3 regions of the Microbacterium sp. ZKA21 genome follow, and region 1 is predicted to be linked to each of the others. Evidence: riboswitches for the same ligand, from Rfam matches in the RefSeq annotation. Region 1 holds a riboswitch; each other region holds the start of a gene.
The links. Region 1 has a riboswitch for thiamine pyrophosphate ahead of M2317_RS01890 (MFS transporter). Riboswitches for the same ligand answer to the same signal wherever they lie in the genome.
Positions count from the first base shown of each region.

Region 2: it holds a riboswitch for thiamine pyrophosphate, as region 1 does, so the genes downstream of both, thiM (hydroxyethylthiazole kinase) here and M2317_RS01890 (MFS transporter) in region 1, are expected to answer to the same signal.
Region 3: it holds a riboswitch for thiamine pyrophosphate, as region 1 does, so the genes downstream of both, M2317_RS04565 (ECF transporter S component) here and M2317_RS01890 (MFS transporter) in region 1, are expected to answer to the same signal.

Region 1 is NZ_JBNPVV010000001.1:359,505-367,453, forward strand. Features, by position in the region: gene M2317_RS01870 (magnesium and cobalt transport protein CorA) at 1-355, shown strand, start outside; gene M2317_RS01875 (GyrI-like domain-containing protein) at 383-1,015, shown strand; gene M2317_RS01880 (serine hydrolase domain-containing protein) at 1,012-2,133, shown strand; gene M2317_RS01885 (DUF1304 domain-containing protein) at 2,126-2,518, opposite strand; gene M2317_RS01890 (MFS transporter) at 2,515-3,858, opposite strand; TPP riboswitch at 3,849-3,942, opposite strand; gene M2317_RS01895 (CPBP family intramembrane glutamic endopeptidase) at 3,954-4,784, opposite strand; gene trmB (tRNA (guanosine(46)-N7)-methyltransferase TrmB) at 4,781-5,506, opposite strand; gene M2317_RS01905 (DUF3097 domain-containing protein) at 5,539-6,372, opposite strand; gene M2317_RS01910 (TPM domain-containing protein) at 6,510-7,949, shown strand, end outside.
Region 2 is NZ_JBNPVV010000004.1:344,546-352,494, reverse strand. Features, by position in the region: gene M2317_RS11235 (response regulator) at 1-120, opposite strand, end outside; gene M2317_RS11230 (histidine kinase) at 98-1,390, opposite strand; gene M2317_RS11225 (ABC transporter ATP-binding protein) at 1,515-2,273, shown strand; gene M2317_RS11220 (hypothetical protein) at 2,270-3,625, shown strand; gene M2317_RS11215 (bifunctional hydroxymethylpyrimidine kinase/phosphomethylpyrimidine kinase) at 3,635-5,797, opposite strand; gene thiM (hydroxyethylthiazole kinase) at 5,794-6,642, opposite strand; TPP riboswitch at 6,633-6,726, opposite strand; gene M2317_RS11205 (cupin domain-containing protein) at 6,734-7,180, opposite strand; gene M2317_RS11200 (pyridoxine/pyridoxamine 5'-phosphate oxidase) at 7,177-7,773, opposite strand; gene M2317_RS11195 (glycoside hydrolase family 3 N-terminal domain-containing protein) at 7,812-7,949, opposite strand, start outside.
Region 3 is NZ_JBNPVV010000002.1:42,134-50,082, forward strand. Features, by position in the region: gene M2317_RS04550 (ABC transporter ATP-binding protein) at 1-1,042, shown strand, start outside; gene M2317_RS04555 (ABC transporter ATP-binding protein) at 1,039-3,141, shown strand; gene M2317_RS04560 (D-alanyl-D-alanine carboxypeptidase) at 3,424-5,139, opposite strand; TPP riboswitch at 5,200-5,309, shown strand; gene M2317_RS04565 (ECF transporter S component) at 5,302-5,949, shown strand; gene M2317_RS04570 (ABC transporter ATP-binding protein) at 5,956-7,407, shown strand; gene M2317_RS04575 (energy-coupling factor transporter transmembrane component T family protein) at 7,404-7,949, shown strand, end outside.

The DNA.
Region 1 (7,949 bases):
GCGCAGCCTGCGCGACGTCCTCGACCACACGATGCGCATCGTCGAGCGTGCCGACTCGTTCCGCGCGATCCTCGAGAACGCCCTGAGCCTGAACGCCACGCTCGTCGCGCAGCGCCAGAACGATGAGGTGCGCCGCATGACAGAGCTCAGCCTCGTGCAGAACGACGAGGTGAAGAAGATCTCGGCCTGGGCCGCAATCCTGTTCGCACCGACGCTGGTCGGCAGCGTCTACGGAATGAACTTCGACGTGATGCCCGAACTGCACTGGACGTGGGGATACCCGTTCGCGATGCTCCTCATGCTCGGCGTCGGCGTCGGTCTCTACGCCGCGTTCAAGTGGAAGAAGTGGCTCTAGGTCGGATGCCGCGGCCATGATGGCCGTATGACCGAGAAGCTCGACCTCAAGAAGTCGCTCGATGCGTACCGCGCACGCAAGGGCGCCTTCCGCGTTCTCGAGGTCCCGCCGCTGCAGTATCTGATGATCGACGGGCGCGGGGATCCGAACACCGCACCCGATTTCACGACCGCCGTCGAGGCGCTCTACCCGCTCGCGTACACGCTGAAGTTCGCCAGCAAGCGCCTGCTCGATCGCGACTTCGTGGTGATGCCGCTGGAGGGACTCTGGTGGGCAGAGGACCACGCCTCGTTCACCACCGCTCGGGACAAATCGCAGTGGTCGTGGACACTCATGCTCCTGCAGCCCGACTGGATCGACGACGCGATGGTCTCGGATGCCGTGGCGACGGCGTCCGAGAAGAATCCGTCGGCTCGCATCGACGAGGTCCGCTTCGAGACGCTCACGGAGGGACTGTCGGTGCAGACCCTGCACGTGGGAACCTACGACGACGAGGCGCCGCTGCTCGCGCGGCTGCACGACGAGTTCATCCCTCAGAACGGCCTGTCGATGACGGGACGTCATCACGAGATCTACTTCAGCGATCCGCGCAGGGGCGACCCGTCGAAGCGCCGCACGATCCTCCGCCAACCCGTCGCACAGAGAGCTGAAACCGCATGAGCGAATTGACCGAGCTTCTCGAGCAGCACATCGCGCGTGGCACGGCCCCGGGCATCATCGTCGCGGACGGCAGTGCGGGCGGGCATCTGGACATCACCACCGCCGGAGATCTCTCGGATGATGCGATCGTCCGCATCCAGTCGATGACCAAAGCGGTGACAGCGGTCGCCACGCTGCGACTCGTGCAGAACGGACACCTCGAACTGGATGAGCCGGTCGAACGGTGGCTCCCCGAACTCGGGAACCGTCGCGTGCTCCGCACGCCGACCTCGCCCCTGACCGAGACCGTACCGGCGGCCGGTCCGATCACCGTGCGCCATCTGCTGACCAACACGTCCGGGTACGGCATGGTCGCCGTCCCCTCCCCGTTGAAGGACGCGATGATCGCGAACCGAACCGAAGCATCCCAGGACGCGGTCGAGCTGGGCGCTCAGGACTGGCTGAACGCGCTCGCGGATCTCCCGCTGGCGTTCCAGCCGGGGACCGGCTGGCGATATCACCAGTCCTTCGGCATCCTCGGCATCCTGCTGTCCCGGGTGACAGGCGGACCGCTCGGAGATCACCTGGCCGCCGACATCTTCGCACCTCTCGGGATGGTCGACACCAGCCATGTCGTGCCGCCGGAGAAGGCCGATCGGCTGCCCGCCGCCTATCGCCGCGACGATCAGGGTGCGCTCGTCGAGATCGAACCGCGCGCCGGCGGCTTCTACCTGGCCCCTGCGCCCTTCGACGTCAGCCATGCCGAGCTCGTCTCGACGGCGCGCGACTACGCGGCGTTCGCGCGGATGCTGGCAGCCGGCGGCGTCCTCGACGGCGAGCAGTTCGTGGACCCCGCGCTGCTCGGCCTCATGCGCTCCGATCAGATCGACGATGCGCTCAAGACGCCGGACAGCTTCTTCCCGGGATTCTGGGACGGCCTCGGCTGGGGCTTCGGCGTCTCCGTCGTCACGGCGGGCGAATACGTCGGACGCTTCGGCTGGTCCGGCGGGCTGGGCACGGACTTCTTCATCGACCCGGACTGCGGTTTCCGGATCGTGCTGATGCAGATGGAGATGGGCCCTGCCGTCATGGGGCTGTTCGACGACCTGCAGCAGTTGCCGGTGCGACCGCTCAGCTGATCGCGACGCCGATCGCCGTCGCGATCACCGCCAGAAGCGGCAGCGTGCCCTGCATGGTGGCCGCGCGCGCTTTGGAGCGGTCCGACAGGATCAGCACGAGCGCCGCCGCGAGCATCATGCCCGTGCCGGCGAAGACGAGCGTGAGGCCGACGGTCGTCGCCCCGACGATGTACAGTCCGACACCGAGGAACGCCGTGAGCGCGAGGAACAGGTTGTAGAAGCCCTGGTTGAATGCGAGCGCTTTCATCGTCTCGGCATCCGCCTCGCTCGCGACGCCGAACACCTTCCGTGTCGACGGCTCCGTCCACTTCAGCGACTCGAGCGCGAAGATGAAGACATGGAAGGCGGCAGCGGCCGCGGCGAGGATGAGCCCTGCGATGATCATGCTCTGATTCTGTCGTCTTTCTCCGACTCCGGGGTCGCGGCGGGCCGATCGACCGGGCGTGCGATCACCGCGCCGACGACGCCGAGCGCTGCGGCGACCATCATGATCACCGCGACGGGCCACCAGTGTCCCGTCGACGCGACCAGGGCCGTGGCCGCGAGCGGCGTCAGCCCTCCACCGATGACTCCGGCGATCTCGCGGCCGACCGAGATCCCGGAGTAGCGCCGGCGCGCGGGGAACAGCCCTGCGAACCACAGGGGCTGCACGCCGTCGGCCGCCGCGTTCACGATGCCGATCGTGACGGCCACCACACCGACGATCGCCGCGGCGCTGCCGCCGTCGAGGATGAGGAACAGCGGCACGGCGAGCAGGCCGAGCCCGCCGAGGCTGCACGCCGTGAGCGCCGTCATGCCGATCCGCTCGCCGAGCGCACCCCAGACGGGGCACATCACCGCGGCGAGCGCTGCCGCGATCAGCAGCGCCGTGAGCGAGGCCTGAGCCGAGAACCCCAGCACCGCCGTCGCGTACCCCAGGCAGAACACCGTGATCGTGTAGAAGCAGGCGTTCTGCCCCGTCCGCACGAGCACGACCGCGATCACGTTCCGGGGCGCGCTGAACGCCTCGCGCAGAGGCCGTCGGCGCTCGAGGTCGGCGTCCCCGGCGAGGAACTCCGGGGATTCCGCCACGCGGCGCCGCAGCACCAGACCGACCACGACGAGCAGGATGCTGGCCAGGAACGGCACCCGCCAGCCCCATGCGACCAGCGCCTTCTCGTCCAGCAGCGCGACCGTCACGACGAAGGCGAGATTGCCGAGGATGAGGCCGACGTACAAGGATGCCGCGACGATTCCGCCGCGCAGGCCGCGCCGGTGCGGTGCATGCTCGAGCGCGATCAGAACAGCACCGGGCCACTCCCCGCCGGCTGCCAGGCCCTGCACGAACCGCAATGCGACCAGCGCCATCGGCGCGAGCACGCCGAGCTGCGCGTATCCGGGCAGGAGGCCGATGCACACCGTGGCGAGGCCCATGACCAGCAACGTCGCCGTGAGGACCGGCCGGCGCCCGAAGCGGTCGCCGAGGGACCCTGCCAGCAGTCCGCCGAGCGGGCGGGCGATGAATCCCGTCGCGAACGTGGCGAACGACAGTAGGATGCCGATCAACGGGTCCTGGGCGGGGAAGAACACGACGGGGAAGACCAGAGCGGCCGCCGTGCCGTAGAGGAAGAAGTCGTACCACTCGAACGCGGTGCCGGTCGCCGCGGCTGCCAGGGCGAGTCCGCCACGGTCTGTGCGGGGCTGCGTCATCGGGTGGACGTGCTCGGTGAGTGCGTGCGTGTGCATCGCGACATCCCTTCGCTAGTACGAGCTAGATCAGGTTCGACGGGTGTGATCTCAGCCGCGCAGGCGGCACCCCGTGTCACTGCAGGAGAGCTTATCTATACGAGGAAGATCGGCAGCAGCCCCGGGTTGTGCGCGTGCACCAGAACGGCGAACACGACGGCGTCGAAGAGCAGATGCACCGTGACGACATACGCGAGCGAATGCGTGCGCAGGAAGATGAAGCCCTGCAGCAGCGCGAACGGGATGGTCAGCAGCGGACCCCACTCGCGATATCCCAGCTCCCAGAGGAAGGACACGAACACGATGGCCTGCAGGACGTTCGCCACGGCATCCGGGAAGTGCCGGCGCAGCAGCGCGAACACCGTGCAGATGAAGAACAGTTCATCCCAGATGCCGACCGCTCCCACACCGACGAACAGCCTCGCGATGAGGTCGGGCGAATCGACGACCGGCCAGTTCATGTACACGCCGCTGGTGATGAAGTAGAACGGCAGGATCAGCCAGCCCAGCACCAGCACGGCTGCAAGCCAGCCCCACTGCAGTCGTCCCCAGCGCTGCCCGGTTAGCCACGGGAAAGAGATCGCCCTGTCCCGATACACGTACCGCGAGACGACGTACGGCACGACGACCGCGCCGCCCAGCGCCAGCGTGAACCGCATCATGGCGGCGTTGTCGAGTTCGGCCGCCAGCGGGATGACACTGACGATCAGCATCCCGATGGCGATCAGAGACAGGTCCCGCGTCAGTGACGGAGCGGATGCCGTGACGGCACGCCGCTCCAGCGCCCACGCAGCCCCGACGCCGGCGGCCAGCAGCACCCAGCCGAGCCAGGCCCACTGCACGACGAAGAACGCCGGAGCTGCGAGGCAGACCAGCACGGCCGGTGCGATGCTCCAGCGCACGGCCACCACCCGGCTATCGGTCACGCGCGGGGCTTCCGCCGATACACGAGGTCACGGATGTCGCGCCCCTTGTTCAGCCCCTTGCGCTCGAACGCCGTCATCACGCGGCCGTCGAAGCGCTCGGCCCACTCCCCCTCGAACGCGCGCTCGAACGACGGATCCGCGTCCAGGACCTCGCGCATCTGCCGGGCGTAGTCCTCCCAGTCGGTCGCGAGGCGCAGCAGGCCGCCGTCGGCGAGCGCCCTGGCGGCGGTCGCCCCGAACCCCTCGCGGATCAGGCGGCGCTTCGTGTGCCGTTTCTTGTGCCACGGGTCGGAGAAGAAGACCCAGATCTCGGACGCGCTGCCCTCGGGCAGATAGGTCGACAGCACCTCGGGCGCGTTCGCCTCGACGAGGCGCAGATTGCGGACACCCGCCTTGTCGGCATCCAGCATCGTCCGGGCGAGACCGGCGCGGAACACCTCGATCGCGAGGAAGTCGTCCTCGGGGCGGGACGCCGCGGCCGATACGATCGCGTGCCCCTGACCGGAGCCCACCTCGACGATCAGCGCGGCGTCGCGACCATATTCGGCAGCGACATCGAGCCGGGAATCCGGATGCACGCTCGTCGACGCGGCATCGCGCGCCACCTCGAGCAGATAGTGACCGGCGAGCTCCTCGAACGCCCGTTCCTGCGCCTCGGACATGCGACCGCTCCGGCGGACGAAGGACACGGGTTCATCGCGGAAGGTGCGGGGCTCGGGCATACCTCAAGGGTAGCCGGGCGCGCCCCGCCGCCTCACGGCGCCGTGACGAAGTCGATGAGCTCTTCCACGCGGCCGAGCAGCGACGGCTCGAGGTCGCGGTACGTGGTGACCTTGCTCAGGATCGCCTGCCAGGCGCGCGCGATGTCCGCCTGATCCTCGTGCGGCCAGCCGAAGGCGCGGCAGATGCCCACCTTCCATTCGATGCCCCGGGGGATCTCCGGCCAGCGCGCGATGCCCAGCGCCTCCGGCCGCACGCACTGCCACACGTCGACGTAGGGGTGCCCGACGATGCAGACGTGCGCGCCATGAGGCCCGCGAGCCACGGCATCCGCGATGCGCGACTCCTTGGATCCGGGGACGAGATGGTCGACGAGGACTCCGTACCGGCGCTTCGCGCTGGGCGGTTCGGAGGCGAGCAGCTCGTCCAGCAGATCGACGCCCTGCAGGTACTCGACCACGACGCCCTCGACGCGCAGGTCGGCTCCCCACACCTTCTCGACGAGCTCGGCGTCGTGGCGCCCCTCGACGAGGATGCGGCTGGGCAGCGCGACACGAGCGCGCTGGTCCGCCACGACGAAGGATCCGGATGCCGTGCGCCGAGGCCCCTTGTCCTTCGGCGCGGGCGGGACGAGCGTCACGGGTTCGCCTTCGATGAGGAAGCCGCCGCCGAGCGGGAACAGGCGCTTGCGCCCCTTCCAGTCCTCCAGCTCGACCGTGCCCGACTGCACCGTGGTCACCGCGCCGCAGAACCCGTCGTCCGCGACCTCGACGACGAGATCCGTCTCCGCCGGCACCTGCGGGATCTTCTTCGCAGCGCGCTCGCGCCAGCCTTTCGCGAGCACGTCAGCGCCGTACCTGTCCTCCATGCCTTCCAGCGTATGTGCGCTCCGGCCGCTTCCCCGCGAGGACACAGACAGTTTCCCTAGAGTCGGTACCTTCGATGCACGACAGTGAATAGACTCGTGCTCAGGTGGGGGCCGAGCGTCTCCCCGGAGGGAGCAGAATGCGGTCTCGGACGACCACCATCCTGGGGATGATCGTGGCGCTGCTCGCCTCCGGTTCCATCGCGTACAGCGCTGCGGCGACATCTCCGGTCGCCCTGGATGCCGGATTCGTCACGGATGACGCGGGCGTCCTGAGCTCGTCCGAACTCGACGCGGCGAACGCGCGGCTGACCACGTTGAGCGAAGCGGGCTCCGGAGACCTCTACGTCGTGCTCGTCGACGAGTTCACGAATCCGTCCGACAGCCTCGGCTGGGCTGATCAGACCGCGATCGACAACGGACTCGGCGCCGATCAGTACCTGCTCGCCATCGCGGTCGATTCCCGGCAGTACGCCCTGTCGGTGGACGACGCCGCTGCGCTCAGCGACGGCCAGATCGACACGATCAACCAGGCCGTCGAGGACCGGTTGCGGGCGGACGATTGGGACGGCGCCGTCATCGCCGCCGCCGATGCCTTCCCCGGCCCGTCGAACGCCGGCTGGATCCTGCTGTTCGTGCTGATCGCAGCGGCCGTCATCGTGCTCATCATCTGGCTGGTCGTCCGGTCGAGGAAGAAGGCGCGAGGCGCGCAGCCCGCCGTCGCCGACCCGAACGATCCGTTCTCGAGCATGAGCGACGCCGATCTGGAACGTCAGGCCGGGCGCGCGCTGGTCGAGGCCGACGACGCGATCACCTCCAGCCGTGAGGAGCTCGGCTTCGCCGTCGCGCAGTTCGGCGATGATTCCACGGCGCCGTTCACCCAGGTCGTCGACGCCGCGAAGGAGAAGGTCGCGCAGGCCTTCGCCCTCAAGCAGCAGCTCGACGACGAGAACGAGGACACCGCCGAACAGCGCCGCACCTGGCACATCCAGATCATCCAGCTCTGCGCGGCGGCTGATGAGCTGCTGGACGACAACATCGAGAGCTTCGAGGAACTGCGGAAGGTCGAAGCGGAGGCGCCGGCGGCCCTGCAGCGCGTGCAGGTGCGCCGGAACGAGGCGCAGTCCGCGATATCCGCGCTTCCCGGCGCGCTGGCCGGCCTCGCCACGACCTATGCCGCCGGTGCGCTCAGCACGGTCGCCGAGAACCCCGTTCAGGCAGCAGAGCGGCTCGCCCTCGCCGACACGGAGATCTCCGAGGCGACGACGCTCCTGGCCGAAGGCAGGACCGGCGAGGCGGCCTTCTCGATCCGCACGGCTGAGCAGGCTGTCGCGCAAGCCGAGCAGCTCGCCCTCGCTGTGACGACGCTCGGGTCGGACCTGGCCGCGATCCAGGAGCAGGCGAAGGCGCTCATCGCCGACCTCGAAGCCGACCTCGCCGCCGCGGCGCAGGCACCAGACCCGCACGGCACCGTAGCCCCGCTCCTCGCCGGCACACGCACCCGTGTCGACGAGGCGACGGCAGCGATGAACTCAGCGAATCGCGACCCGCAGCGCATCGTCGACACGCTCACCGAGGCG
Region 2 (7,949 bases), on a different contig from region 1:
CGCGCGCAGCAGTCCGGGCGCATCGACGGCGGTGGCGACGATCTCGTGGCCGAGCCGCTCCAGCAGGGCGCACAGCGCCTCCCGGAGAAGCGTGGCATCATCCGCGAGCAGTATGCGCATCCGCATGTCCTTCCGGAACACGCGGCGCCCGGTCGGCGGGGAGCGCCAGCGACATCGACAGGACGGTCGGTCCGCCTGCCGGGCTCGAGATCGACAGCGTCCCGCCGATCGCCTCGGCGCGTCCGGCGAGTCCCCGCAGTCCCGTGCCGCGCTCGGGGTCGGCACCACCGTGTCCGTCATCGGTCACACGGATGACGGCGGTGTCGTGCTCGGCGTCGAGGTCCACCAGGATCCGGGAGGCGGAGGTGTGCTTCACGGCGTTCGTCATCGCCTCCGTCACCAGGAAATAGCCGGCCGCCCCCGCGGCGGGATCCAGCCGCGGCATCCCGTTGTCATGGATCCGCAGTGGGAGGCTGCTCCGGCCCGCGAGTTCGCTCAATGCCGCCGCCAATCCATGGTCCGTGAGAATCGCGGGATGGATGCCCCGCACCGTCGAGCGCAGCGATGCCAGAGCGCGCTCGGTCTGGTCCTGCGCCGCGCGCAGCGCGTCTTCAGCCGAATCCGCATCGCCGGTGGCGAGTTCGAGTTCGAGGATGCCGAGGCGGGCGGCGATGCCGACCAGTTCCTGCTGCACGCCGTCGTGCAGATCCCGTTCGATGCGGCGCCGCTCGGCCTCGTGCGCGGAGACGATCGCCGCACGCGAGTGCGTGAGTTGCGCCACGCGCCGATCGATCTCCGCGGAGCGCGGCGCGATCAACCAGCCGATGACGCCGGCGTGCACCGCGGTGAACGCCGCATTGAGATACGCGGCGAGCGCGAGCACGAGCGGGAGCGCGAGGAGTCCGTGCCACCAGTTCTCCGAGCTCACCGTGACCCGCACGTCGGCGAAGAGGTTCACCTCTGCCGGCGGCTGCGTCAGAGCGGTGACCGCCAATGCGATCGGCAGGCCGACCGCGATGCACTGGGCCAGGAGCAGGCAGAACCCGAGCAGTCCGAGCAGGATGCCCAGCAGCAGCGCGGACACCTCGCGCCAGGTCGTGGGTTCGGTGAGCCGCACTCCGAGCCAGTTGTGGCGTTCCTCGCGCGGGACTCTGACGTGCCCGCTCGCGCGGGCCGGCGCTCCGACGATGCGCAGCCGTCGACGCTCGATGACGCCGAAGAGGATCCCCCAGAGCGGGAGGATCACCACGGTGGCGACCACCGGCAGGATCAGGACGATGCCGAGGACCGCGCTGATCACGACCGAGAGCAGCGCGAGCCACGGCCAGCGCGACAGGAGGAACCGTGGGGGCGCCAGCATCAGCCCCTGCCAGATCGTCTCGGTGCGCACGTGCTCAGCCTATGCACGCGTCATCCGGCGACCGGCATCCGGCGCACGAAGGTAGCGCCAGGTCCACCCCGATGGGAGCGTGCGGACGGGTGCACGCCGTGCCGGTCGGAGCTGGACTGGATGCATGACTGATCCTGCCCTCGTCCCCATGGCGCCGATGCTCATCGCACGCGGCGTCGAGAAGAGCTACCCCGTGCGCAGGGCGTCGCCGGTCACGGTGCTGCGCGGCATCGACGTCCTGGTGCGGCGGGGCGAGATGCTCAGCATCGTCGGACCGAGCGGCTCTGGGAAGTCCACGCTGCTGTACTGTCTCGCGGGTCTCGAACGCGTGGACTCCGGTGAGATCTCCCTCGGCGGCACCCGCGTGGACGCGCTCTCCCAGAGCCGGCTGGCGAAGCTGCGACGCGACCGGCTGGGATTCGTGTTCCAGAGCTACAACCTCATCCCTTCGTTGAGCGCGGGTGAGAACGTCGCGCTGCCCGCCCGCCTGCGCGGGTGCCGTGCACCGGACGCCGCAGCGGCGCTGGCGGCCGTCGGACTCTCCGGTCACGCGCACAAGCGGCCGGGCGAGCTCTCCGGAGGGCAGCAGCAGCGGGTCGCGATCGCTCGTGTGCTCGCCGCCCGTCCGGAGGTCGTGTTCGCGGACGAACCGACCGGCGCTCTCGACACGACCACTGGAGCGCAGATCCTGGACCTGCTGCGAGCCCACGCATCCGGTGATCGCAGCGTCGTGCTGGTGACGCATGACCTGGATGCAGCAGCGCGCGCGGACCGGACGCTGGTGCTCCGGGACGGCGCGGTCGTCGCCGAACTGACCCGTCCGTCTGCCGGAGGCATCCTCGCCGCTCTGCACGGGGCCGCACCGAGCGGAGCTGTCGCGTGATCCGGCTGATCCTCGCCGAGCTGCGCCACGGGTGGACCACCTGGATCGGCCTCGTCCTCGTGGCCGCGATCGCGGCTCTGTCGTTCGCGACCGGGATCGCGATGCTGGAGACCGGTCTGGACGTCGGCGGCGAGATCCTGGATGCGTCGATCAGTTTCCTGTCGATCCTGCTGCTGCTCAGCATCCCCGCCGGAGCGATCGTGGTCGCCGCCGTCGCGCGCCTCGCGATCGATCTGCATCGACCGGCATACGCGCGCTGGCTGCTGTCCGGGGTCGGCCCGGGCCAGGCGACCGTCGTGGTGCTCGCCCAGCTGGTGTGCGCCGGGCTGGTGGCGGGCTGCCTCGGCTTCGTGATCTCGATCCCGGTCGTGCCGGTCTTCCTGCATGCCGTGTTCGAGACCGACTCGTCGTGGTGGTCGAGTGCGACGGTCCGCCCCGGCGCCTTCACCGCGATGGTCGTGGTGCCGCTCACGCTCGCGGTGACGCTTGTCGGCGGCCTGCGTGCGGCCGTGTCCGCCGGGCGGACGCCGCCGCTGAGCGCACTGCGGGAGCCGGCTCCGGAGTCCAAGCACATGAGCTGGTGGCGCTGGATCCTCTGCATCGTGGTGCTGCTCGCAGCGGGCGTCGGCGGCGCCATGGCACCGTTCCGCGCGGACGAGCGCAGCACCGCGATATCGCAGTTCCCGCTGCTGCCGGCGTACCTCACCGCCATCGTCGCGACCGTCGCACCGGTGCTGTCCCCCGCCGTGCTGCGTGCGTGGACGGCGATCATCCCGCCGCGCACCTCGACCACCTGGTTCCTCGCTCGGAATCAGGCGCGCTATCACCTCGGGCGCAGCACGGCTTCGGTGACGCCGCTGTTCGTCGGGACAGCGCTGCTCGGCGGGCTGATGACCATGGCGGCGACCACCGGAACGGCCATGACGGACGCCGGGATGCCGGGGAACTTCGACCTCGGCATCCTCCAGGTGATGCTCCTGATCGGCGGACCAGTCGCACTCGGTGCCACGGGCGCAGCCGTGGTGCTGTTCATGAGCAACCGGACGCAGGGGGCCGAGCAGTCGCTGCTGCGCGCCAGCGGCGCGACCCGCGGCGTCGTGGTCGCGGCGGCGCTGTGGCAGGCCGTGATCCATGTCGTGACCGCCGCACTGCTCGCGGCCATCGTCATCGTCGGCACCGCGCTGATCAGCGGCGCCGCCCTGAACCGGTTCCTCCCCGCCGACCCCGTCTACGACCTCGGTGCCGCTGCTGCGCTCGTCGCGGTCGGACTCGTGCTCACGGCATCCGCCACCGTCCTGCCCACGCTGCTCCGGCTTCGAGAGCCGCTCGCCCGACGTCTCGCCGCCGAGTGACCGGCGTCGTCACACCGCCAGCGGTGTGCGCACGGCAGCGTCCAGAGGAGCGGCGAAGAACTGCAGCTCCAGGGCGCTGGATCTCTCGAACGCGCGGAACATCCGCGCCCTCGTCTCGGAGTCGGATGCCGCGGCTGTCTGCGTGACGTACGCGATCGCCTTCGCCGTCGCCTCCTCGAAAGAAGGATCCGCATAGGTGGCGAGCCAGGAGGCGTACGGATGCCGCGGGTCGCGCGCGTACTCGCCGAACTCCCCCGCGTGCAGGCGCGCGCCCAGGTCGGTGTACAGCCAGTAGCACGGCAGGATCGCGGCGATCAGCTCGGCGTAGTCGCCGCCGAACCCGGTCGAGCGCAGATGATCCAGGTACGCGCTCGTCGTGGCGGACGGGTCGGCGCGGAACGTGTCAGTCGACACGCCGTGCTCCGGCGTCAGCCACGACGCATGCAGTTCGAGCTCGCCGACGATCGATCCCTGCGCCCCGCCGGCCCAGAACGCCTGTTCCTCGGACGTCGGCGCGAGCCTGGCCGCTTCGGCGAGCACCCGCGCATACTCGCGCAGATACAGGGCGTCCTGGCCGAGGTAGAACACGAACGGTTCGCGTTCCAGCGTGCCGTCGGCCAGTCCACGGATGAACTCGAGCTCGTCGATGCCGTCGCGGATGCCGCGGATGCGGTCCCACCAGTCATCGGCGATCTCGGCGGCCGACGGACGGGTGTCGAGGCCGCCTCGGTCCCACAGCCCCGCGAAGTGACTGATCGGGCCGTGCCCTCGGCCGACGCGCAGGGCGCCGCTCGCCCGAAGGGACTCGCGCAACCAGGCACGAGCAGCCGCGACCGCGTGCTCGGGGTCGTCCCCGCGAGCGAGGCGCGTGGCGATCGCCGACGACAGCGAGCACCCGGTGCCGTGCGTGTTCGCCGTCGCGATGCGCGTGCCGGTGAACTCGTGGCGCGTGCGCTGCGCCGCATTCACGAGGGCATCCGGCGCGTCGTCGCCCGAGAGGTGCCCGCCCTTGACGAGCACCGCGGCCGCGATCTGCGCCGACAGTGACTCCGCTGCGGCGAGCGCATCGGTCCAGCCGTCGATCGTGCGCCCCGCCAGCACCGCCAGCTCGGCGAGGTTCGGCGTCACGACGTCGGCCCTCGTCAGGAGTGCTCGCAGCGCGTCTTCGGCGTCCGCATCGAGCAGACGGTCACCGCTGGTGGCCACCATCACCGGATCCACGACGACGATCGGCGGACGCTCGGCGTCGAGCCAGGCGGTCACGGTGCGGATCACGTCCGCGTTCGCCAGCATCCCGATCTTCACCGCATCGATCACGATGTCCTCGGAGAGCGCATCGAGCTGAGACTGCAGGAAGACGGGCGGTGGCACATGCACGGCGCGGACGCCCCGGGTGTTCTGCGCCGTCAGCGCGGTGATGACCGCCATCCCGTAACCGCCGTTCGCGGCGATCGATTTCAGGTCCGCCTGGATGCCGGCGCCTCCGGACGGGTCGCTGCCCGCGATGCTGAGCACGCGAGGCGTCGACCGGGCGCGCCATCGGCGCAGGAACTCGGTCGCCGCCGCACGCGGATCGACCGCTGCGCACAGCGCGGAGACGACCGCGATGCCGGCTGCCCCTGCGTCCCTGAGCGCGGCGGCATCCTCGAGGGCGATGCCGCCGATCGCCACGCACGGCAGCGGGCTGGCCGCGGCGAACCTCCGGAACCCGTCGATCCCGAGCGCCGGCGGGTGATCCGGCTTCGTGGTGGTCGGGCGGATCACGCCGACCCCCAGATAGTCCACCGTGCCGTCGGGCAGTGCGAGCACCGCATCCAGATGCGCGGGGCTGTTCGCCGTCAGACCGATCAGAGCGTCCGGCCCGAGAACCTCACGGGCACGGAGCACGGACGCGTCGCCCTGGCCGAGATGCACCCCGTCCACGCGCGCGCCCAGCGCACGCGCGGCGAGCGCGGCGTCGAGTCGGTCGTTCACGACGAGCAGTGCCCGGCCGTCGATCACGGTCGACAGCTCGACGAGCTGCGCGGTGATCTCGGCATCCGTCGCCGCTTTGTCCCGGAGCTGGACGATGCGCACGCCGCCGTCCACCGCCTGCCGTACCGTTTCGACGACACCGCGGTCTCCGCACAGCGCCGCATCGGTGACGAGGTAGAGCGAGAGATCCGCGGTCATCGGGTCACCTCCTCGATGCGTGCGGCCGCAGCGAGGTCGCCGGGCTGAACGGCGGCGAGCGCGTCCAGCAGCGCCACGGCGAAGCTTCCTGGGCCGGTGGAGACGGATGCCGCCCGTTCTGCCGCGATCGTATAGACCAGACTCGCCGCGGCGACCGCGGTCAGCGCATCGGCCCCTGTCGCTCGCGCAGTCCCGAGGAACGCCGCCATCACCGCGCCCAGCGCGCAGCCGCCACCGGTGACACGGGTGAGCAGCTCGTCGCCGTTCGAAATGCGGATGACGCGGCGGCCGTCGGTGATCAGATCCACCGGCCCGGAGACGGCGACGACGCTGCCGTGGCGCTGCGCGAGCGAGAACGCCGCGTCGGCCGCGGCATCCGTCGTGTCCGTGGTGTCTACGCCGCGGCCACCGGTGCTGGCGCCTGCGAGGGCGAGGATCTCAGAGGCGTTGCCGCGGATCGCGGCAGGTCGCAGCGAAACGAGCTCGTGCGCGAGGGCGGTGCGCACCGGCAGCGCACCGATGGCGACGGGGTCGAGCACCCACGGCGTCCCGGCCGCGGCGGCCCCGGCGACCGCTTCGCGGCTCGCCGCGCGCTGCTCGGGTCGCGGCGTGCCGAGATTGATGAGCACGCCGGAGGCGATGGAGGCGAACGTCTCGGACTCGCCGACGATGTCGACCATCGCCGGGGCTGCGCCGAGCGCGAGCAGGACGTTGGCGGTGAAGCCGGTGACCACCGCGTTCGTGATGCACTGGGTCAATGGAGGCGCGGCGCGCAGCTCCGCCAGCAGGGTCGCGGCCTCGGAGACGAGGTCGGTATCGGAAACTGGACGCAGAAGATCGCTCATCGCGACATCCCTTCGCTAGTACGAACTAGATCAGGTTCGACGGGTCTGTTCTCAGCCGCGGTCGCGGCACCCCGTGTCACTGCCTCGCAGTCTATTGGTTCTTCTGGCCCGCCCAGGGCATCGGACGCTCCGGCCCCCGACTGCTGTCGTTCGGCAGGTGCGGAAGCTGCTCGCCGCCGGCGCGGATGCACAGCCAGCGCAGCTCGCCGTCGCTGTCCGGTCGCGCACGCCAGGTGCGCCACACGTTCTGAGCGACGCGGATCACCGTACCGGCCTCGACGTCGACGACGTCCTCGTCCAGACCCATCTGTCCGTGGCCGGCGAGGAACACGTACAGCTCCTCGACATGGGAGTGGGTGTGCCAGTAGCCCGCTTCCTCTCCCGGCAGCAACGCGTTGGCGGTCATACCGATGTACTGCATCGTCAGTTCGTGATCGACGACCCGGCGCCCGTCCCTCGAGCGAGACGGGTCGAAGCCGCCGAAGTGCTCGCGCCAGGCGTCCGGCGCTCCGATGCTGATGACTTCGTAGTCGCTCATGCGCTGATCTCTCCGTTCGGCGGGTTGTCGGTATGGCCGATGACGATGCGGTGGGTCCAGCTCTCACCCGTCCGCTCGTACACGATGCGCGTGTGCCTGCGATCGACCGCGCCCTGCCAGAATTCCACACGCTCGGGGACCACGCGCCAGAGCACCCACTCCCCCGGCCCGATGCCCGCACGGGCGGACGGCGAACGCGCCGCGAGATCCGCCGCGCTCTCTTCGGCATCCGCCTCGACGATGCGTCCGCGCACCCGCACCGCGCGCATGACCGGCTGCCACCAGAAGTTCAGGGCGGCCGCGGGGTGGAGCGACAGCTGCTCGCCCTTGCGCGACGCCCGTGAGCCGGCGAACGCCCAGCCCCGACGATCGACGTCCTTGATGATCAGCGTCCGCGCGTCGGGAATGCCGTCTGCGGCGACCGTCGCGAGTGTCATGGCGAGCGGCTCGGGGACACCGGCCTCGATCGCGGCGCTGAGCCACTCGAGAAAGAGCCGTTCGGGGACGTCCGGCAGCGCGGAGGGGTCGAGCGCCGGCGGCGTGCCGGTGAGCGTCGGTTGGGAGCGCAGCCATTCGGCCGAGGAGGCGGTCATACGACCATCCTGGCGGCTCCCGCGCGCCCTGGCCAGGATCAGGGCGTCCGGGACGCGGACAGGGCCGCTACACGCGTCGCGGCTTCCGCCAGACGGGTTGCGAACGCGGGATCGGATGCCGAGCGCGCAGCGAGCGCGTCGATGATCCGCGTCGCCGTATCCGGGCTCGAGCCCGC
Region 3 (7,949 bases), on a different contig from region 1:
CCTCGGCCGCAAGATCGGTTCGCTGTTCGTGCTGCTCTTCCCGCTGTTCATGCTCATCCTGAACGTCACGGTCGTCGCCGTGATCTGGTTCGGAGGCATCGAGATCAACGAGGGCAACGTCGAGGTCGGCACGCTGTTCGCGTTCATGCAGTACATCGGTCAGATCATGGGCGGCGTCATCATGGCCAGCTTCATGGCGATCATGATCCCGCGCGCTGCGGTCTCGGCCGAGCGCGTCGGCGAAGTGCTGGATGTCCCCTCGACCCTGGAGCGCCCCGAGAACGGCGTGACGGAGTTCCCCGAGCCCGGCGCGGTGTCGTTCGAGAAGGCCGAGTTCACCTATCCCGGCGCCGAGTCTCCCGTGCTCAGCGGCATCGACTTCCGTGCGGAGCCGGGCGAGACCGTCGCCATCGTCGGATCGACCGGTGCGGGCAAGACGACCCTCATCTCGCTGATCCCGCGGCTGTTCGACGTCACCGGCGGCGCCGTGCGCGTCGGCGGCACCGATGTCCGCGAAGCGGACGTCGAGGAACTGTGGGACAGCATCGGGCTCGTCCCGCAGCGTCCCTTCCTGTTCACCGGCACCGTCGCATCCAACCTGCGCTACGGGCGCGAGGAGGCCACGGACGACGAGCTCTGGAAGGCGCTCGAGATCGCCCAGGGCCGCGATTTCGTCGAGGAGATGCCCGACGGGCTGAACTCGCGGATCGCCCAGGGCGGCACGAACGTCTCCGGCGGTCAGCGCCAGCGCCTCGCGATCGCGCGTGCGATCGTGCACCAGCCGAAGATCCTCGTGTTCGACGACTCGTTCTCGGCACTGGACCTCACGACCGATGCGCGCCTCAGACAAGCGCTGTGGCGAGAGCTGCCGGAGGTGACGAAGATCGTTGTCGCTCAGCGTGTCTCGACCATCACCGATGCGGACCGCATCGTCGTCCTCGACGGGGGCACGATGGTCGGCGTCGGGACGCATCAGGAGCTCCTGGCGTCGAACGACACCTACCGTGAGATCGTCGAGTCGCAGCTGGGGGTGGACGCATGAGCACTCCGGAACAGCTGACAGCCGACGAGCAGTACGAGGCCGAACTCGCGGAGCAGGCGCGCCAGAACTCGGGCGACTGGGATGCCGTCGCACCGGGCAAGGCCGACAACTTCGGCAAGAGCTTCGGTCGCATGATCGGACTGCTCAAGCCGTCCGCCCTGTGGTTCGTCTTCGTCTCGATCCTCGGCGCGATCGGTGTGGTCCTCACCGTCGCAGCACCCAAGGTGCTCGGCGAGGCGACCAACATCATCTACGAGGGCTTCATCTCGAAGAGCCTCGGAGACTCGGGCGTGCCGGCGGGAACCTCGCAGGAGCAGATCGTCGAGATGCTCCGCGCCCAGGGCCAGGACGACTTCGCGAACATGGTCGCGGCGTTCAGCGACTTCCAGGTCGGTGTCGGCATCGACTTCGACCGCCTGCGCTGGATCATCACCGCGGTGCTGGCGATCTACGTCGGCGCGGCGCTGCTCACCTGGATCCAGGGCTACGTGATCAACGTCATCATGGTGCGCACGATGTGGCGCCTGCGCGAGGACGTCGAGGCGAAGATCAACCGCCTGCCGCTGTCGTACTTCGACAAGGTGCAGCGCGGTGAGCTGATCTCCCGCGTCACGAACGACATCGACAACATCACCCAGACCATGCAGCAGTCGCTCTCGGGTGCGCTGACCTCGATCCTCACCGTGATCGGCGTGCTCTGGATGATGTTCACGATCTCGTGGCAGCTCGCGCTCGTCGCCCTCGTCGCCCTGCCGCTGATGGGAGTCATCTTCGGCGTCATCGGCCCGCACTCGCAGAAGGCGTTCGGTACGCAGTGGCGCAAGGTCGGTCGACTGAACGCACGCGTCGAGGAGGCCTTCTCCGGCCACGCGCTGGTCAAGGTCTTCGGCCGCGAGCAGGATGCTCTGGACAAGTTCCAGGTCGAGAACGAGGAGCTGTATCAGGCGAGCTTCAAGGCGCAGTTCCTGTCGGGCATCATCATGCCGGCCATGACCTTCGTCGGAAGCCTCACCTACGTGGGCATCGCAGTGCTCGGCGGCCTGATGGTCGCCAGCGGCCAGCTCCGTCTCGGTGACGTCCAGGCGTTCATCCAGTACTCGCAGCAGTTCACGCAGCCGCTGAGCGAGCTGGGCGGCATGGCTGCGGTCGTGCAGTCCGGCACAGCCTCCGCCGAGCGGGTGTTCGACTTCCTGGATGCCGACGAGCAGGAGGCTGACGCCGAGAACGCGCCCGAGCTCAAGGACGGCAAGGGCGTCATCGAGTTCGAGAACGTGTCGTTCTCGTACACGCCGGAGCGTCCGCTGATCAAGGATCTGTCGTTCCGGGTGGAGCCGGGGCAGACCGTCGCGATCGTCGGCCCGACCGGCGCCGGTAAGACGACGCTGGTCAACCTGATCATGCGCTTCTACGAGCTCAGCGGCGGACGCATCCTGCTCGACGGTCAGGACATCGCCGACCTCACCCGTTCGGACCTCCGCTCGCGGACCGGAATGGTGCTGCAGGACCCGTGGCTCTTCGCCGGTTCGATCCTGGAGAACATCCGGTACGGTCGTGCGACGGCGTCGGACGACGAGGTGCTCGCAGCGGCCAAGGCGACGTATGTCGACCGGTTCGTGCACGCGCTGCCGGACGGCTACGAGACGGTCCTCGACGAGGACGCGTCGAATGTGTCGGCGGGTGAGCGACAGCTCATCACGATCGCACGCGCGTTCGTCGCGCAGCCCTCGATCCTCATCCTCGATGAGGCCACGAGCGCGGTCGACACCCGCACCGAGCTGCTGCTGCAGCACGCCATGGCGGCGCTGCGACAGGGGCGGACGTCATTCGTGATCGCGCACCGTCTCTCGACGATCCGCGACGCCGACCTCATCCTCGTGATGGAGCACGGCGACATCGTCGAGAAGGGCACGCACGACGAGCTCATCGCCGCACAGGGCGCCTACTGGCGTCTGTACCAGTCCCAGTTCGAGCAGGCGGCGACCGACATCGACGCCGAAGAGGCGCTCACCTCATCGACCCCCGTGGTCGTCACGGGCGACGCCGATGAGGCCGAAGCCGCCGCTGAGACGGTAGCCGAGTCCGAGTCCGAACAGGCCTGACCCGGTTCACGGAGGACCGTCACCGACAGGTGGCGGTCCTTCGTCGTTCCCGGCAGCGCCGGCGACCCGGTGACGCCGGCGGCCCGCCGGCACTGGCGGCCCGGGAGGGGCCGCACATGGTCGCGTCCCGCGCGTCGAGCGCGTCCCGCGCGTCGAGCCGGCGATCTGCGACCTCTGGCGTGCGCGGTGGGGTGCGCTGCGGTCCGGGAGGGGGCGCGTGTGGTCGCCTGCCTCGTGCGGAGGCGGCGATGTGCGACCTTTCGCGGAGACGCCGGCCGCTCGTCAGGCGGTGATGCCGAGCAGTTCGAGGGGATGCGTGAGGCGCCACCACGGGCTCGGACCCTCGAGGTCCTCGGCGAGGACTACCGGAACCTCCACGGTGTTCACCGGGCCCGCGACCGTCATCGTCCCGACGGCGGCATCGGCATCCCTGGTCTCGCCGAGATCGAACGCGACCTCGGCCGTCGGGGCTGCCGAGTTCCAGAGCACGACGGACGCGTCGGCATCCGTCACGATGTCGGCGGAGGCGCCCCACGGCGTGCTGACCCGACCGACGACCGTGTCTGCGGTCACGGCCGGACCCTGTGCCTGCAGCTGCGCTTCGACCTGCGCATACAGGTCGCGGCTCGCCTGAAGGCGTGACTCATCGTTCTCCTGGCCGAGAACAGCGGCATAGATGCGCACCGTCGCGTCACCGACAGGGACGTCCTTGCCGCTGAGCAGGTTGTAGTCGCCGTCGAGGGACCCGGTCTTCACGCCCACGAACCCCGGTTCGGGGAGGAGGCCGTTCGAATTCGTGACGAGACCCGCTCCCGGCAGGTCGACGGACGGCGTGCCGACGATCTCGGCGAACACGGGGTTCGCCATCGCGATCGACGCCAGGGCCGTGAGGGAGGCGGGGGAAGCGACGTTGTTCTCGTTGCGTCCGGAGGGGGTGACGATCGTGATGTCGTTCAGGCCGCGCGCGGACAGCCACGCGTCGGCCGCTGCGGCGAACTCTCGGTCCGATCCCCAGATCTCCTCGGCGAGCCGGTCGATGTAGTTGTTCGCCGATCCGAGCAGGATGCCCTGGAGCATCTGGTACTCGGTCAGCACTCCGCCGACGGGCACGTCCAGGGCTGACTGGTCGTCGCGCAGGTACGTCCAGAACTCGCTCGAGTCTCCGTTGTCGAAGGCGTACTCCGGTCCCTGCTCGCCGGGCTGCAGCGGAAGGGCCTCGAGCACCATCAGAGACGAGACGACCTTGGTCACACTGGCGATGGGGGCGGACTCGGTCGTCGACGACGCCGTGCTCACACCCTCGACGCTGACGCCGGCGCTGCCGACGGCCGGCCACGTGATGGCGGCCGCCTCGGCGCCGACGGGGGCGACGGTGCTCGCCTCGATCATCGGCGGAAGCTCGTGGAGCGGCCACAGCAGGGTGGTGCCGACATACGCGACTCCGAGCGCGACCAGGGTCCCCAGCGGCACGAGGATGCCGGGCTGCAGGAATCCGCGCTGCGGGGCGCCGACCAGCAGGTCGGGGCCGTCATCTCCGTCGGATGCCGTGTCGAGCAGCGCCGCCTGAGTGGCGGCCTCGACGGCGATCGGATCCACCCAGGTCAGGGCCGTCGCGGGTGAGTTCTGATCGGCCCACGCGGCCGCCGGCTGCGGTGGCTCGTCCTGGGCGGCGAGCAGCGTGGCGAGCTCGGCATCCGGATCGGCTGCGACGGGGGCACCGGGCGCACCGGCCGCCACGGGCGGATCCGCCTCGGCATCCGGATCGACTGCGACGGGCCCCACGGTGTCGACCGGCCGGGTCGCGTCATCATCGACCGGGGCAGTTTCCTCGACCGGCGCAGGTTCCGCGGGGGCGTCGGCTGCGGATGCGGAGCGGGTCACCCGTTCCGCCTCGGCGACGACGTCGGCATCCGTCGTGACGGGAATGGCCCCGGTGCGTCGACGGTGCTCGCGGCGTGTGAGGGCAGCGCCGCCGTCGGTCTGATCATCGAGGGTCACTCGAATACGGTACCGAATCCGCATGTGACAATGCCGTATTCGCCGAGGAGTAAGATCGAGCGCACAACCCACGGGAGTCCGGCGAGCCGGGCTGAGAGGAAGCGATCCGCGCTTCGACCGTCGAACCTGATCCGGATCATGCCGGCGCAGGGAGGAGATCTGATGAGCACGTCCACGTCCGCATCCGCTTCCGAAGAGGCGAGCACCACCGCATCCGCACACCCGCTGCGGTGGCGCGTCGTCGACATCGTCGTCGCCGCCGTCCTCGGCGTCGCGATCGGTCTGCTGTTCTGGGGCTGGAACATCGTCGGGGGCGCCTGGTTCGGCGCAGCCGACGCCCTGACCCCAGGGCTGGGCGGCATCGCCGTCGGGATCTGGTTGATCGGCGGCGTGATCGGCGGTCTCGTGATCCGCAAACCCGGAGCGGCCTTCGTCGTCGAGGTCGTCGCCGCGATCGTCTCGATGCTGATCGGCAACGTCTGGGGCGTCGGCACCGTGGTGTCGGGCGTGGCACAGGGACTGGGCGCCGAGCTCGTCTTCGCGCTGTTCTTCTACCGTCGCTTCGGCATCGCGGTCGCAATGCTGGCGGGCATCGGCGCTGCGATCGGCGCGTGGGTGTGGGAGTTGTTCGGAGGGAGCTCGCCGAACATCCTCAAGTCGGTCGAGTTCAACGCGATCTACCTGACGACTCTCGTGATCTCGGGAGCCCTCCTGGCCGGTGTCGTCGGGTGGCTGCTCGTGCGGGCACTGGCCGTCACGGGCGCGCTGAATCGCTTCGCGGCGGGGCGAGAACTCGTCCGAGAGGTCTGAGTGGTCATGAACGCCCCGGTGCGCGTTCAGGCCACGGGCTGGGGATGGCGCTACGCGGGCCGGAAGCTGCCGGCCGTCAGCGACGTGTCGTTCACGATCGAGCCGGGCGAACGGGTCCTGCTGCTCGGGGCCTCAGGGGCCGGGAAGTCCACGCTCCTCGCCGGCCTCGCCGGGGTCCTCGGCGACGCCGATGAGGGCGTGCGCACCGGCTCGCTGCTGGTCGACGGAGCCGCCCCGGAGTCCGCGCGCGGACGGACAGGTCTGGTCCTGCAGGATCCGGATGCCGGCATCGTGCTGTCCAAGGTCGGCGACGACATCGCGTTCGGATGCGAGAACCTCGGCGTTCCGGCATCCGAGATCCCCGGTCGAGTCGCCGAAGCGCTCGAGGCGACCGGGCTCGATGTGCCGCTGAAGCGACCGACCAAGGCGCTGTCCGGCGGGCAGAAGCAGCGGCTCGTGCTCGCCGGCGCGCTCGCGATGCGGCCGGGTCTGCTGCTGCTGGACGAGCCGACAGCGAACCTCGACCCTGCGGGGGTGCGGGAGGTGCGGGCGAGCGTCGAGCGCGCGGTCGAAGCGACCGGTGCGACGCTCGTCGTGGTCGAGCACCGCACGCCGGTGTGGGCCGACCTCATGACCCGCGTCATCGTGCTCGCAGCCGACGGCGGGCTGCTGGCCGACGGGGCGCCGGCTCGGGTGTTCGCCGAGCACGGCGCAGCGCTCGCCGAGGCCGGAGTGTGGGTCCCGGATTCATCGATCACGCTGCCGGAACTCGACCCGGCCACGGGCCCGGCCATCCTCTCGGCGTCTGGCCTCGCGATCGCACGCGAGCCGCGCACGATCGTCCAGGCCGGGCTCGACGTCGTCGTTCCCCGCGGCACTGCGACGGTCATCTCGGGGCCCAACGGCGTCGGGAAGTCCACACTCGCGCTCACCCTCGCGGGGCTTCTGCCCGAGCGCTCCGGCGAAGTGGCCGCCGCGCAGGATCTGGCCGGTCGCTCCGGCCGCCGCCCGTTCCGGTGGTCGTCGCGCGAACTGCTGACCCGCATCGGGACGGTGTTCCAGGAACCGGAGCATCAGTTCCTCACCCAGACGCTGCGCGACGAGCTGGCTGTCGGTCCGAAGGCGCTCGGCTGGGATCGGGCGCGGACGGATGCCGTGGTCGACGGACTCCTGGAGCGACTGGGGCTCGCCCCGCTCGCACTCGCCAACCCGTTCACACTGTCGGGCGGGCAGAAGCGCCGACTGTCGGTGGCGACGGTGCTGGCGGCATCCCCCGAGGTGATCGTGCTCGACGAACCGACCTTCGGGCAGGACCGTCGCGGCTGGATCTCGCTCGTCGCACTGCTTCAGGAGGAGATCGCCCGCGGGCGGTCGATCGTCGCCGTCACCCACGACGAGGGCGTGATCCGTCATCTCGGCGGGCACCGCATCGCACTGGAGAGCCGGGTGCGCGCATGACCGCCCCGGAGAACGCGCCGGTACGGCGCGAAGGCACGGGTTCTGGCACGGAAACCGGTCGTTCGCGCCATGGAGACGGGCTCGACGCGGACGAACGGGCGGCGTGGCTCGACGGGGTCAATCCCGTGACGAAGCTGGTGCTCGCCCTCGCGCTGTCCGTGCCGCTGTTCGCGTCGATCGACGTGACGAGCGCCCTCGTGGCGATCGCACTGCAGCTGCTGTGCCTGCCGCTCACCGGGTTGACGCTCGGCACCGTGGTCAGGCGCCTGCTGCCGATCGTGATCTTCGCTCCGATCGCCGGGATCAGCATGCTGCTCTATGCCGAGCCGGCGGGCCAGATCTACTGGAGCTTCGGATTCGTCACGATCAGCGACGACTCGATCGAGCTCGCGATCGCCGTCAGCCTGCGCGTGGTGGCGCTGGGCCTGCCGACGATCCTGCTGTTCGGCCGAACCGACCCGACCGAGCTCGCCGACGCCCTCGCGCAGGTCGCCCGGCTGCCGAGCCGGTTCGTGCTCGGCATCCTGGCCGGTGCGCGGATG